DNA from 2 places in the Nocardiopsis eucommiae genome. Region 1 is predicted to be linked to the other one. Evidence: riboswitches for the same ligand, from Rfam matches in the RefSeq annotation. Region 1 holds a riboswitch; the other holds the start of a gene.
The links. A riboswitch is a leader RNA that binds a small molecule or an ion and turns the genes downstream of it on or off. The one in region 1 is predicted to bind thiamine pyrophosphate.
Positions count from the first base shown of each region.

Region 2: another riboswitch for thiamine pyrophosphate. It lies ahead of ACRWK8_RS03280 (ECF transporter S component); the one in region 1 lies ahead of thiD (bifunctional hydroxymethylpyrimidine kinase/phosphomethylpyrimidine kinase).

Region 1 is NZ_CBDRIY010000038.1:15,857-23,389, forward strand. It holds gene ACRWK8_RS21295 (alanine/glycine:cation symporter family protein) at 56-1,474, shown strand; gene thiD (bifunctional hydroxymethylpyrimidine kinase/phosphomethylpyrimidine kinase) at 1,566-2,369, opposite strand; TPP riboswitch at 2,358-2,458, opposite strand; gene ACRWK8_RS21305 (DUF368 domain-containing protein) at 2,546-3,472, opposite strand; gene ACRWK8_RS21310 (acyl-CoA synthetase) at 3,828-5,528, opposite strand; gene rocD (ornithine--oxo-acid transaminase) at 5,904-7,178, shown strand; gene ACRWK8_RS21320 (SGNH/GDSL hydrolase family protein) at 7,287-7,533, opposite strand, start outside.
Region 2 is NZ_CBDRIY010000003.1:155,160-162,692, forward strand. It holds gene ACRWK8_RS03265 (enoyl-CoA hydratase/isomerase family protein) at 1-238, opposite strand, end outside; gene ACRWK8_RS03270 (energy-coupling factor transporter transmembrane component T family protein) at 295-1,101, opposite strand; gene ACRWK8_RS03275 (ABC transporter ATP-binding protein) at 1,098-2,648, opposite strand; gene ACRWK8_RS03280 (ECF transporter S component) at 2,652-3,290, opposite strand; TPP riboswitch at 3,373-3,480, opposite strand; gene ACRWK8_RS03285 (glycoside hydrolase family 19 protein) at 3,615-4,505, opposite strand; gene ACRWK8_RS03290 (transglycosylase domain-containing protein) at 4,730-6,976, opposite strand.

The DNA of each region.
Region 1 (7,533 bases):
ATGACACCGCTGGTTCCCCCCCCACCCCACGTAATCACCGAAAGAGAGGTCCTCCGTGGACCACCTCCTAGAGATGGCCGGCGTCCTGTCGGAGATCATCTGGGGACCGTTCGTCCTCATTCCCCTGCTGTTCCTGACCGGTGTCTACCTCACCGTCCGGCTGCGCCTGATCCAGCTGTTCCGACTGCCGCACGCCCTGTGGCTGGCCTTCGTCCGCCGGAAGGAGGACGAGACGGTCGAGGGCGACATCTCCCACTACCAGGCGTTGAGCACCGCGCTCGCCGCGACGGTCGGCGTCGGCAACATCGCCGGAGCGGCCCTGGCCATCGGGATCGGTGGTCCGGGCGCGCTGTTCTGGATGTGGGTCATGGGCATCTTCGGGATGGCCACCAAGTACAGCGAAGCCCTGATGGGCGTGAAGTACCGCCGCACCGACGCCAAGGGTGAGCAGAGCGGCGGCCCGATGTACTACCTGAAGTACGGGGTCGGCGGGCGCTTCGGGGCCTTCCTCGGCATCTCCTTCGCGGTCTTCGGTGCCATCGCCGCCTTCGGCATCGGCAACGGAACCCAGGCCAACACGGTCGCCCAGCAGATGAACAGCGTCACCGGCGTGGAGACGTGGGTCATCGGGCTGATCCTGATGGTGGGCTCGGGCGCCGTCATCCTCGGCGGTATCAAGAGCATCGGACGCGTCACCTCCGCCCTCGTGCCCGTCATGATCATCGGCTACGTCGGCATCTGCCTCGTGGTCCTGATCGCCAACTGGCAGGCGCTGCTCCCCGCCTTCCAGCTGGTCGTCACCTCGGCGTTCACGGGGACCGCGGCGACCGGCGGATTCGCGGGCGCCGGTGTGCTGCTCGCCATCCAGCTGGGCTTCGCGCGCGGCATCTTCTCCAACGAGTCCGGGCTGGGCACCGGCGGTATCGCGGCCGCTGCGGCCAAGACCACCCAGCCGGTCCGTCAGGCCATGGTCTCCATGACCCAGACCTTCATCGACACCATCATCGTGGTCAGCATGACCTGTCTGGTCATCATCGTGACCGGGGTGTGGCAGGTGGAGGGCGCCGAGGACGGCTCCCTGCTCACCTCGCAGGCCATGACGGAGGGGCTGGGAGCGATCAGCCCCGCGATGGGCTCGGCCGGTGCCGTGATCGTGGCGGTCTCCGTGACGGTGTTCGCCTTCAGCACCCTGCTCGGCTGGTCGTACTACGGTGAGCGTTGCGTGGAGTTCCTGGGCGGCCGCCGCATGGTGCTGCCCTACCGTCTGCTCTTCATCGTGGTCGTCTTCGTGGGCTCGGTCGCCGACCTGGACTCGGTGTGGCTCTTCAGCGACATCGCGAACGGTCTCATGGCGCTGCCCAACCTGGTGGGTCTGATCCTGCTGTCGGGGGTGATCAGCTCGGAGACGCGCAAGTTCTTCGACCACCCGGACTGGCGGAACCCGGACGTGATCATGAAGGACGTCAGCCAGTAGTACACGAGCGGCCGGAGGACCAGTCCCTCGGCCGACGACGAGGGGGGACCGGCCACCGTGGCCGGTCCCCCCTTCGCGTGGTGTCGTCCGTTCACCACCAGGCGTGGAAGTGGTGCACCGGTCCCTGGCCGCCGCCCGCGTGGATCTCGTCGGCGCGGCGCAGGGCCTCGGTGAGGTAGGTCTTGGCGTCGGCCACGGCGGCCACCGTGTCCGGGCGCTGGGGGAGGAGGGCGGCGATCGAGGAGGAGAGCGTGCAGCCCGTGCCGTGGGTGTTGCGGGTGCCCACCCGCCCGGCACGGAACTCGACCGGCTCCGAGACACCGTCGACCAGCAGGTCGACGCTCTCCTCACCGGGCAGGTGCCCGCCCTTGAGCAGGACGCGACGCGGACCGAGTTCGAGGAGGCGTTCGGCCTGTCCCCGCATCTCCTTGAGGCTGGTCGCCTCGGTCTCGCCGAGCAGGTCGGCGGCCTCGGGGAGGTTGGGGGTGAGCAGGTCGGCGCGCGGCAGCAGGACGGTGCGCAGGGCCTCGATCGCGGACCGCTCCAGGAGGCGGTCACCGCTCTTGGCCACCATCACCGGGTCCACGACCACGTTCGGCAGCGCGTAGCGGTCCACAGCGGCCGCGACCGCCTCGGTGACCTCCGACGTGGACAGCATCCCCACCTTGACCGCGTGCACGGTCGCGTCGGTGAACAGGGTGTCCATCTGATCGGTGACGAAGGACGCGGGGACACCGTGCACCCCGGTGACCCCGCGTGTGGACTGGGCGGTCAACGCCGTCACCACGGTCATTCCGAAGACCCCGTGGGCGGAGAACGACTTCAGGTCGGCCTGGACGCCAGCGCCCCCGCTGGGGTCGCTTCCGGCGATGGACACGACGTTGTACGCGCTCATTGGCGTTCCTTCGCTAGTACGAACTAGGGCAGGTTCGACGGGTGTGCTCTCAGCCGGGAGGACTCTCTCCGGCACCCCGCGCCGCCGGGGCCTCGCGGCCCCGGCATCTGTGTTGGTCTGTGGTGGTTCCGACTGTAGTGGACGGTCCGCCGGGGCGGACCGCCCCCTCCGCGCGGTCAGACGGTGACGTTGTGGCGGGTTTCCACCTGCTCCTGCTGGGCGTGCTTGCGCCGCTCCCAGACGATCATGCCGACGACCACCACGAAGCCGCCGACCGCGAAGGCGAGCGTGACGGGGACGTCGGTCATCGGCAGCAGGTCGCGGTTCTCGTCCTGCCACGGCCACAGGGCGCGCAGCGAACCGGCCATCAGCCCGGTGAGCACCACGAGGGTGATGTGGTGGTGGTTCTCCAGCAGGAACTGGAGCACCTTCACGAACAGGGCCAGACCGGTGATCATGCCCAGGACGAAGACGGTGATGTAGGGCAGGTCCGCCGCGCGCAGGGCCGCCATGGTCGGCTCGTACAGGCCGAGGGTCAGCAGGATGAAGGAGCCCGACAGGCCCGGCAGCACCAGGGCGCAGATGGCGACGGCGGCCGCGAGGAAGACCACCACGGGGTGGGTGGGCAGGTTGGCGCCGGGCAGGCCGGTGAGCGTGAACGCGAGCGCGGCGAAGACCAGGGCCACCGCGTAGTGCCAGGCCTTCCACTTCTTGCCCGCACCGGTGTAGGGGATCCAGAGGCAGGCCAGGACCAGGCCGAAGAACAGCGCGTACGCGTACTGCGCGTAGACCTCCACCAGCGGGGCGAGGAAGACGGCGGCCAGGATGAGCGCGACGGCCATGCCGATGAGGGCGGGGACGAGCACCGACCAGTCCACCTGGCGGAACTGCTCCTGGGCGCGCTCCTTGCCGCGGCCCCGGGGCACGTCCGTGACGTAGCGCTTGATGCCGCTGACCACGTGGCCCGCGCCACCGATCAGCTTGTCGTAGAGGCCGACCATCAGTGCGACCGTGCCGCCGCTGATGCCGGGCAGTGCCTCGGAGGTGCCGACGGCCCCGCCGCGCACCGCGTTGAAGATGTAGGAGCCTACTGACTTGGCCATGTTGTCGGGCGCTGGCCCGGGAGGTTCCCGGGAGAGGGCGCCGTCCTCCGTCCTGATGGGGTCGCCGGTCCCGTGCGAACGGTCGACCGGCGGGTCAAAGGGGTGCTGTACCACGCGGGTCATGGAGGCGACCTCCACCGGTTCGATGCTCCGGCCCGCGCGGGATGTGTGCCGCCCGGGCCGTGCGAGGGGGAGGAGAGCCGTCAGGCCCCGGGCCGGGCAGTGCTGATTCTAGCGGCGCCGGACGGGGTGAAGGCGTCTGATCGCCCGGAGAATCCGGGTTTTGGTCAGGTATCAGTCCGCGAGGTCCTTGGTCCGAAAACGGATCGTGACGACGACGGCGTGGAACCCGGTCTCAGATCCGGCGCGAACCGGACAGTGGCGAGGTGGGAACGGCGGGCGCGTCCGGGTCCTCCCCGGCCACCGAGGCGGCCCACCGGTAGTCCTGCTTGCCCACCGCCGTACGCCGCACCCGGTCCACGAAGTGCACCGTCCGAGGCACCTTGAACCCGGCCAGGCGCACCCGGCAGTGCGCCCGCAGCGCGCCCTCGTCCCGAGCCGAACCGGAGGCCAGCGACACCAGGGCCGTCACCTTCTGGCCCAGCCTCTCGTCCGGGGAGGGCACCACGATCACGTCCTCCACCGAGGGGTGCGCCTTGAGCACGGCCTCCACCTCCTCGGGGTAGACCTTCTCCCCGGCGGTGTTGATCACCACGCTGCCCCGGCCCAGCAGCACGATCGAACCGTCACCGGCCCTCGTGCCGTAGTCGCCCGACAGCGCCCAGCGCCGCCCGTCACCGTCCGTGGGGAACGTGCGCGCGGTGGCGATCGGATCGTTGTAGTAGCCCAGCGGGATCCGGCCGGTCCGGGCGATCCGGCCGACCTCGACCGACCCCGGCGGGAGCGGCCGCAGGGAGTCGTCCAGCACGGAGATGCTGCCGCCCATCGTGAAGCTGCGCCGGTCGGCGGAGTCCGCGACACTCGTGTGCTCGTCGGGCGCGGTGGCCGACCCGCACACGCCCGTCTCCGAACCGCCGTAGGCGTCGGCCAGGGCCACGTCCTCGCGCCAGGCCCGCCACAGCCCGCGTACCGAGGGGGTGAGCGGGGTGCCGCCGGAACGCACCGAGGTGAGCTCCGGGCACAGGTCGGGTTCGGTCAACAGGTGCCTGGCCAGCGGACGCGCCATCGCGTCGCCCACCAGCTGCACCGCGTGCACACCCTCGCGGTGCGCCAGCTCCAGCACCCGGTCCGCGCGGAAGCTGCGGTCCGTGGACAGCACCACGCGTTTGCCGCACAGCAGCATGCTCAGCGCGTTCCACTGCCCGGCGGCGTGCATGAGCGGCCCCAGCACCAGCATGCGCAGCGGGAAGCAGCGCGCGGCGCGTTCGGCCACGTCCCGTGTGGACCCGGCGCGCGGGGCGCCCGGGTCGCGTCGCTCCACGGCCGCGCGGAACACGTCGGCCTGGCGCCACAGCACCCCCTTGGGATAGCCGGTGGTGCCGCCGGTGTACAGCAGGTAGTGGTCGTCGCCACTGGTCACGGGCAGTTCGACCGCACCGTCTCCGGAGTCCGGTCCGTGCGCCGCGAGCGCCTCCTCGTAGTCGACGCCGTGCAGCGAGGCGTCGCGCTCGGAGCCGTCCTCCAGCAGGAGCACGTGCCGCAGGCGCGGCAGGTCGGAGCGGACCGCCGCCACCGTCGTGGCCAGGGAGTCCTCCGCGATCAGGGCCACCGCGTGCGCGTCCGAGAGCACGTGTCGGAGCTCGCCCGCCACGTACCGGTAGTTGACGTTGACCGGCACGGCGCCCGCGCGCAGCACGCCCAGGAACGACTCCACCCACTCGGCGCGGTTGAAGGACAGGATCGCGACGTTCTCCCCGGGGCGCACACCGGCCGTGGCCAGGTGCCGGGCCAGCCGGGTGGACCGGTCGTCCAGGGCGCGGTAGGTGAGGCGGCGCGGACCGGCGACCAGCGCGATCCGGTCCGGGACGGCGTCGGCCACCGCCGTCATGAGGTTGGCGAGGGAGAAGGGGGTGTCCGGGGACGCGTGTTGGGGCACGTCGATGACCTCCCTGACGGTCGTGGGCGCCGTCCTCGGCGCGGGGCGCTCGCGGCGGCTGTGGCTGGTTAGAGCGAACGTACCCGTCGGGGCGGCGGCCGATCGCTGTGGGCGCTGTGTACCGCGTCACCTGCGTAACCGTCCCCCGTCACCCTCGTCGGAGGCCCCGCCGGGGGCGTTCAAGCTCAGCGGGGGTGCCGGGGCCGGAGGTGTCGGGGTTTCGGGCCCGGGGGCCGGGCCGGTGATCTTCACCACCCCTTGTGGGCTCACCGGATCATCTGCTCAACTCTTGGAGATCCCGCCGCCGGGCTCTACAGGGCCCCACGGTGGGTATCTACTGTCTGACCATCGGTCAAAGGTGATCGGAGCGGCTAGATGACCACCCAGAATCTGGGACAGCAGGACTCCGTCGGAAACCCCGGCGGACAGGGACTCTCCAGCGCGGACCACATCGAACTCGCACAGTCGAGGTCCGCACACAACTACTCACCCCTGCCCGTCGTGATCGCCGAAGGCCGTGGTGCCTGGGTGACCGACGTGGAGGGCAAGCGCTACCTCGACTGTCTGGCCGGGTACTCGGCCATGAACTTCGGCCACCACAACCCCGACCTCCTGGCCGCCGCGCACGCCCAGATCGACCGGGTGACGCTGACCAGCCGGGCCTTCTACAACGACCAGTTCGGCCCGTGGGTGAGCTCCCTCGCGGACATGGTCGGCAAGGAGAAGGTCCTGCCGATGAACACCGGTGCCGAGGCGGTGGAGACCGGCATCAAGGTGGCCCGCAAGTGGGGCTACGAGGTCAAGGGCGTCCCGGAGAACCAGGCGACCATCGTCGTCGCCGGGGCCAACTTCCACGGCCGGACCACCACGATCATCTCCTTCTCCTCCGACCCCGAGGCGAAGACGGGTTTCGGCCCCTACACGCCCGGCTTCCGCTCGGTGGCCTACGGAGACGCGCGGGCCATCGAGGAGGCCATCGACGACACCACCGTGGCGGTCCTCATCGAGCCGGTGCAGGGCGAGGCCGGCGTGATCGTGCCGTCCGCGGACTACCTGCCCCGCGTCCGGGAGATCTGCGACGCCAACCGGGTGCTGTTCATCGCGGACGAGGTGCAGTCGGGTCTGGGCCGCACGGGCACGATCCGGGCCTGTGAGCACACCGGCGTCGTCCCCGACGCCTACCTGTTCGGCAAGGCGCTGGGCGGCGGAATCCTGCCGGTGTCCGCGATGGTGGCCGACGAGGACGTCCTCGGCGTCATCCAGCCCGGACAGCACGGGAGCACCTTCGGCGGGAACCCGCTCGCCGGGGCGGTGGGCCAGACGGTCGTCCGGATGCTGACCGAGGGGCCCTACCTGGAGAACGCCCGGAAACTGGGCGAGGTGCTCCGGCGCAGGTTGGACGCGTTCGTCGGTGACGGGGTGGTGTCGGCGCGCAGCATCGGCCTGTGGGCGGGCGTGGACGTCGACCCCGCGCTGGCCTCGGGCAAGGAGCTGTGCAAGCGGCTCGCGGAGCACGGTGTCCTGGTCAAGGACACCCACGGTTCGACCGTGCGGATGTCGCCGCCGCTGGTGATCAGTGAGGACGACCTCAACTGGGGCCTGGACCGGTTCGCCGAGGTCATCGCGGAGCTCAGGGCGGAGCGCGGGTAGACGCGACGCCCGTCTCCCGCCCCGGGTGAGGGCGGACCGACGGTGCCCCGTCCCGGACTCCTCCGGGCCGGGGCACCGTGGCCTTCGGCCGCGCGGCCGGGGGAGGGGTCAGGAACCGGCACCGGCCTCGGTGGCGCCGTTCCCCTCCTCGTCCGCTTCCTCCTCGTCGGTGTCGTCGGAGCCGGGAACGGCGTTGACCGGGTCCAGCGGGCCGCCGAGTTCGGTGTGGAGCACCTCGGCGTCGACCTTGTCCAGGGTCTCCCGGGACGTGAACAGCACCCGCTCGGGGCCCTCCTCGATCTGGAGGCGTACGCGCTCGGCGATGGAGCGCTGCCCCTCGGCCGTGGGGTGGAAG
Region 2 (7,533 bases), on a different contig from region 1:
TCTCCGCGTGGGTGAGGTCGGCCATCTCCTTGATGTCGGCTCCGGCCACGAACGCCCGCTCGCCGCCGTAGAGCACCACCGCGCGCACGGAGGGGTCCGCGGAGACGGTGGCGGCCGCCTCCGCGATCTCCCGGGTGACCGTGCCGTTCAACGCGTTCAGCGCCTTGGGACGGTCGATCCGGATGACGGCCACACCGGGGTTCTCCGGATCGGCCTCGACGCGCACGAACTCGCTCACGTTCTCCACCTTCTTCGCTTCGACGTCAGTGTCCGCTGCTTACCTAACCACCCGGGTCAGCGGAAGAGCAGCACCAGGGTCCCCAGGCGGGCCGACACGGCGTAGGCGGTCACCAGCAGCAGTGCGGTACCCACCAGCAGGAGGGTGTCGGCCGCCCGCCAGCGGCTGTACCGCGCGTGGGTGCGGGGCCCGGTGCCGAAGGCCCGCGCGTCCATCGCGGTGGCCAGCAGCGTCCCGGTCCGGATGGACCGCACCAGCAGTGCGAACAGCCGTCCGAAGAACAGCGAGACGATCCGCAGGGGGTTGCTCCCGGCCTCCAGCCCCCGTGCCCGGCGGGCCAGGGTGATGGTCCGCCACTGGTCGGCGAGCAGCGGGATGAGCCGCAGCGCCGCGAGCACGCCCATGGCGGGGCGCTCCGGCACGCGAAGCCGCTGCACGAGGCCGTCGGACATCTCCGTGGGGTCACTGCTGATCGCGGCGAGCAGCCCGGGCAGCGCGATCGCCAACAGGCGCACCGCCGCGCCCACGGCGCCCTCCAGACCGTGCTCGCCGTACAGGTAGTTGACCGCGCCGCTGCTGAGCCCCATGAGCAGGAAGGGCCCGCCCAGGACCAGCAGGGTGCGCCGGTCCACCCCGCTGAACGGCACCGTGACCAGTACCGCGAGCAGGACGAGTCCGCCGGTGACGGCGTCCACCGCCGGGATCAGCCCGATGCCGATCAGCAGCGCGGCCAGCAGCTTGGCGGCCGGGTTCAGGCCGGTCAGCCAGTACCGGGCGCCGCCGCCCTCGGGCACATCCAGGGTGAGGGTGTCCCCGCCCTTGGCGCGGGGCACGTCCGGGCCGTTCGTGTGCCGGGAACTCACGCCTCCCCCTCTCGTGACGTCGCGGACCGGGCCGCCCCGACGGGTGCCGCGCGTCCCTCCGCGACCCGTACTTCCACGTCCGTCAGGCGGCGCAGCAGGAGTTCGTCGTGGGTGGCCATGACCACGGCCCGTCCCTCGGAGCGCAGGGCGCCGAGGAGCTCCACCAGCTCCGTCCAGGTACGGGTGTCCTGGCCGAAGGTGGGCTCGTCCAGCACCAGCAGGTCCGGGGCGTGCGAGGGGCCGGAGCTGAGCGCGGTCGCCACCGAGAGGCGCCGCTTCTCGCCGCCGGAGAGCGTGTACGGGTGCACCTCGGCCAGCCGGGTCAGTCGCAACCGCTCCATCAGCTCGCCCACCCAGGCGTCGGTCTCGGCCGCGCCCATCCCCGCGCGCAGCGGCGCGAAGCGGAGTTCGTCGCGGACCGTGGCGGTGACGAACTGGTCCTCCGCGTGCTGGAACACCGTGCCCACGTGGCGGGCGAGGCGGCGTGCGGGCCAGCGCACGAGCGGGCGCCGGTCGGTTCCGGCAATCGGACCGCGCGGCAGCACCTCGCCCCGGTGCGGACGCGAGAGCCCGGCCAGCATGGTGAGGAGCGTGGACTTGCCCGCGCCGTTGGGGCCGGTGAGTGCGGTGGCGGTTCCGGCGGACAGCATGACGTTCACGTCGTCGAGCACCGTCCGCCGGGGGGCGGCGCGCACGCCCACCTGGAAGGGGGTGCGGGCGCTGACGCCGACGGTCTCCACCAGGGGCACGCCGCCGGGAGCGGGCGTGAGCTCGGGGACGGGTTCGTTCCCGGGGATCCACACGCCCTGGTCGGCCAGCGAACGGCCGTGTTCCGCGAACACCCGCGCCGGGGCGCCGTCCGCGATCACTCCCCCGCCGGGTTCGACCACCACGACCCGGTCCACCAGGTCGACGACGTCGGCCACCCGGTGCTCGACCAGCACGAGGGTGGCCTCGGTCTCCGCGAGCAGGCGGGAGAGCAGGTCGCGCACGAGCACGGCCCCGGCCGGGTCGAGGTTGGCGGTGGGTTCGTCCAGGAGCAGCAGACGCGGCCGCATGGCCAGCGCACCGGCGATGACCAGGCGCTGCTTCTCACCTCCGGAGAGGGCGCCCGTGGAGTGCCGGAGGCCGTAGGGGAAGCCGACCTCCGTCAGGGAGCGCTCGACCCGGGGCCAGATGTCCTCGGGGTCCACCCCCAGGTTCTCCAACCCGAAGGCGACGTCGTCCCCGGCCCGGGCCATCACGAGCTGGGTCTCGGGGTCCTGGCTGACCAGTCCGACCCCGCCGCGGCCCCGGTCGGCGGGGGCGCCGTCCACCAGCAGCGAGCCCTCGTGCTCCCCGCTGATGGCGCCGTCCTCGCCGGTGAGCCCGGCCAGGGAGTGCAGCAGGGTGGACTTCCCCGCGCCCGAGGCCCCGAGCAGCAGGACCCGCTCCCCCGGTTCGACGGTCAGGTCCACTCCGCGCAGGGCGTGGGTGTCACGGCCGGAGTGCTTCCATCCCCAGCCGGAGAGTTCGACGCGAGCCCCGCGCGCGTTCGGTCGTGTCACGGGTCAGCCCCTGGCCGAGGGGAAGGGGGCCAGCGCGCCGGACCTGGCCAGCGCCGTGGTGAGCAGGCGCGCGCCCACGCCCGCGATGACGGCCGCGCTGAGGACCACGATCACGCCGTAGGTGAGCTGGTACTCAAGGGGCCAGGTGACGTTGTAGGCGATGTTGTCGCGGATGGCCGGGGAGAGCCCGGCCACGGCGGCTGCGAGCACGGCCACGCCCATGTTCCAGCGCCGGTAGGCGAAGGCGAGGAAGACCAGTTCGGGCAGCAACCCCTGGAGGGTGCCGTCGACGACGACCATGACCCCCCACTGGGTGCCCAGCACGGCCGAGACGGAGGCCGCGGCGATCGAGGTGAGCAGGGCCGCGCCGGGTTTGCGGATGATGAGCCCGCCGAGCACGCCGGAGATCAGCCACATGCCGTAGACGACGGCCTGCCCGGGCGGGAACGCCACGAACAGCGGTGTGGTGACCGACCAGACGATGTTCCACAGCCAGAAGACGACGCCGACCGCGACGCCGATCACGGCGGCCACGACGATGTCGACGGTGCGCCAGCTCCGGGCCTTGGCAAGGATCTCCTGGACGCGGCCCACGGGCTCCGCGGTGGTTCCGGTGCCGGTCCCGCGGTTCTCGGTACTCATGCTGGTTGATGTCCCTTCGTCGGGGTGACGAGGGCCCATGTGGCCAAGAGCGCCGGTCGGGCGCGCGCTGGCGCACGCACGACGGCGGTTTCCTACGACTTCCTTCGCTGGCATGACCCAGATCAGGTGTGTAAGGGTCTGCGGCCGGGTGCCGCACTCTCAGCGCTCACGCGCTCCCCTGTCGGATTGCCTCCATTATGGGGCAAACAGGATGCGCGGTGAAGACCTTCCCTCGGGACACGCAGGAGCGGGGATGCGCCCGGCGGTGCTCGCCGGTCGCACCCCCGCTCGGGTGCCGCCACGGGTGCGTCGACGCACCTGGGGTCAGCAGCTCAGGTTCGACCCCGTGGTGGTGCCGAGGATCTGGGCGAACTGCGTGAAGGTGTTGATGCGGCTCTGCACCTGTCCCGGGTTGCCGCCGTTGCACTCGATGGACCCGTTGATGGAACGGATCGACTCACCGAAGCCGTGGCCGTCGACGATGGCGGTGTGCCCCGACATCGTCCCGGCACCGCTCTGGGTGTTCCAGAACCAGAGTCCGGTCCGCCAGGCGATCGCGGCGTCCTGCTCGACGAGGTAGGGGTTGTTCAGCAGGTCGATGCCGAGGGCGTCCCCGGCGGCCTTGTAGTTGTAGTTCCAGCTCAGCTGGATCGGGCCCTTGCCGTAGTAGGCGTCCTGACCGGCCGGGCAGCCGAAGGGCTGGCTCGGGTCGCAGTAGTGCGGGTAGTTGTCCTCGTTGATCTCCTTGATGTACACCAGCCCGCCGGTCTCGTGGCTGACGTTGGCCAGGAAGGCGGCGGCCTCGCGCCGCTGCACCTCGACGCTTCCGGTGTTGGTGAAGCCCGGGTAGGAGCTCAGGGCGTCGGTGAGGCCGGAGTAGGTGTAGAAGGGGTTCCGGTTCGGGAACATCTGGTTGAACTGGGCCTCGCTGACGACGAAGTCGCTGGGACCGGGCTGTTCGCCGCCCCCGTCGTTTCCGCAGGGGCCCTGGTCGGCCCAGACGTCCGAGGTTCCGGGACGCTCGTTCTGCGTCCACCACTTGGCGGTGTAGTTGCGGCCTTCGAAGGAGACCTGGCCGCCGCCGGTGTAGACGGCGGAGGAACTCCAGGCCGTCGCGCAGGCGGTGGCCGCCGTCGCGACGGTCGCGGGGAGGGCAACGAGCACAGCCGCGATGGCGCCGAGCACCGCGAGCTGACTCAGGAGACGTCGGATCACGTGATCACACTCCTAGGGTGCGGCGCTGCGTCCGACCGCGCGCCGCAGGGGGGTGACGTCACCTAAGCAAGAGTGGTCTAGACCTGTCAAGGTCCAGACCACGGAAGGTGAGAACCGGGTGACGGTCCGGATCGGAACGGCGGCCCGCCTCCCGGCCCGGCGGCCGGTCCGCCTCGCGACGGTCTCCCGTGGTCACCGGACCGGGGGGCTGCTTCCGAAGGCGTCTAGGTGCCCCCGTCGTCTCCCGTGCCGCCTTCGCCGGTCCCGCCTCCGCCGGTGCCGTCCGCGAGATCCTCCGCGTCCTCGGCGTCCGTGTCGCTCCCGCCCTCGTCGTCATCGTCGTCGTCACCGCCCCGCTGCTCGGGAGGCTCGGTCTTCGGGTCGCCGAAGGCGCCCGGCGACCCCGCGAACGCGTCCGAGGGCAGGTGCTTGGTGGCGCCGCGCATGCTCTCCTGCCAGATCGGGCCGGGCAGGGTGCCCCCGTAGACGATCTCGAAGTGCTGCCCGCCGATCGTCACGCCCTGGAGCGGGTTCTCCTCACCGCCGCGCACGTCGCCCACGACCACGGCCGAGGAGAGGTTCGGCGTGTACCCGGCGAACCAGGCGTAGGCGGCCCCGTCGGTGGTCCCGGTCTTGCCCGCGGCCGGACGCCCCAGGTCCAGCCCGTTGGCCGTACCCCCGTCGAAGGTCTGCTGGAGCAGGTGGTTGACGCCGTCGGCGGCGTCCTGCTTGACCGTGCGCTCGCACTCCGAGGTCGTCTTGAGCTCCTCGCCGGTGCCCTCCTCGGTCACCATGCGCACCGGGCGCGGCTCGCAGTACTCGCCCCTCGCGGCGAAGGTCGCGTAGGAGGAGGCGACGGTCAGCGGGGACACCTCCTGGTCCCCGAGCGTGAAGGAGCTCCACACCCCGAGGTCGCTGCCGTCCGCGCGGTGCACCCCGGCCTTCTCCGCCATCTCCGAGGTCTCGCACAGGCCGACGCGCTTCTGGAGCTGGGCGAAGTAGGTGTTCACCGACCCCTTGGTCGCGCTGATCATGTTGTGGCTGCCGTCGTCGCTCTCCCCGGCGTTGCGGATGCTCCACGAGGACATCCTGGTGCCCTCACAGTCGGACATCCCGCTCAGGGACAGGTTCTTGGGCGAGGAGAAGCTGGTCCCGTACCCCAGGCCCTTCTCCAGGGCCGCCGCCAGCGTGTACGTCTTGAAGGTGGACCCGGCCTGGTACCCCAGGGAGCCCCCGTCCTCCTGGTCCACGGCGAGGTTGAGGGAGGTCGTCCCGACCTGTTCGTCGTCGAAGCCGTACCGCAGGTTCTGCACGAGGGCGCGCACACGGCCGGAGCCGGGCTCGACCATGGCCTGGGCGGCGAACTTCGTGGAGTCCTCGTGCGGGACCCGCTTGTCGACGGCGTCCTGGGCGGCGTCCTGAGCGGCGGTGTCGAGTGTGGTCCGCACGATCAGCCCGCCCTGGGTGATGCGCTGCTCACGCTTCTCGACGGTGTCCCCGATCAGGTCGGAGGCACGCAGCCAGCGCATCGTGTAGTCGCAGAAGAACGGGTAGTCGCTCTCCGAGCAGCTGCCGCCGCGCGGACTGGGGTCGATCCCCAGGCCCTTCTTCTTGTGGGCCTCGGCCTCGTCCGCGCCGAGGACGTCGGTGGCCACCATCCGGTCCAGCACGAGGTCGCGGCGTTCGAGCGCCTCGTCGGGGTTGTTGAGCGGGTCGTAGAAGGAGGGTGCGCGCACCAGACCGGCCAGCATGGCGGCCTGCCCGGCGTCGAGGTCGGCGGCGGGGACGGAGAAGTACCGCTGCGCGGCGACCTCGATCCCGTGCGCGCCCGCGCCGAAGTAGGACAGGTTCAGGTACCCCTCCAGGATCTCGTCCTTGGTGAGGCGTTCCTCGACGTCGATGGCGTAGCGCAGTTCGGTGAGCTTGCGGCCCAGGTTCTGTGCGCTGGCGCCGTCGACCTCCTCCTCGGTGTCGGCGGTCTCGATGAGGAGGTTCTTGACGTACTGCTGGGTGATGGTCGAACCGCCCTGGGTGTCGCCCTGGGCCGTACGCGCGGCGGCGCGGATCACACCGCGCAGGTCCAGGCCCTTGTGCTCGTAGAAACGGTCGTCCTCGATCGCCATGAGGGCCGTTCCCACCCACGGGCTGATGTCGTCGAGGTCCACCACGCGGCGTTCGCGCTCGGAGACCTCCGCGAAGGGCGTCCCGTCGTCGGCGGTGAGCAGGACCGTGGAGGACAGGCTGGGCACGTCCAGGTCGGCGGGCAGGGACATGAACCCGGCGGCCGCGTCCCTCGCGACCAGGCCGACCCCGCCGACCCAGGGCATGACCAGGGCCGCTGACAGCAACCCGGCGACGGCCCCGAGCCCGGAGAGCCTGAGCAGGGCCTCACGCCGGTCCTGCGGCTGGTCATGCTTCAGGAACCCCCGGATCGCCTCCAGGAACGGACCTCCCTGGTTCGACTCCGCCACGTCGCCCCCCTACGGCCGTGTGCTGTCCGCTCGCCGCGCGACACGAACACTGCGACGCCCACACTCGCAGGCGCTACGCAAAGGGAGGTCCGTCAAATCAGGCGTGTTAGCGAAAACCTTCATCAATCCACGGCAAAGCTGACAGATCGTTCATGTCGCACGGATTCGGATAGAACATCCGAAACCAGCACTCTCTTTACTCGACATCAAGACGATTCGACGCCGAACTCCCGGAGTTCAGAGACGGGCCGTCCGGATATGGGGCGAATGATTCCCGTGAGACTCGTCGGGCACAAGTGAATGTCCGGAATGCAGCCCCGCCACCCTTCCCTGCATTTGAACAGCCCTACCCATCACGACCCCTCCACCAACATGTGACCTGAATTTTCCGAATTTTCATGACGGGGAATACGAAAACAACCACAGAGGCGCCTGAATCGCTTGTTGCCGTATGCCCGCGATGCGAGGTTCGCCGAGGTGAATCGCGGCAAATACCAGGTCTTGGCGCCCTCGCCTAGTGTGGCGAGGATCACATTAATACTGCGGCCTCGACACTC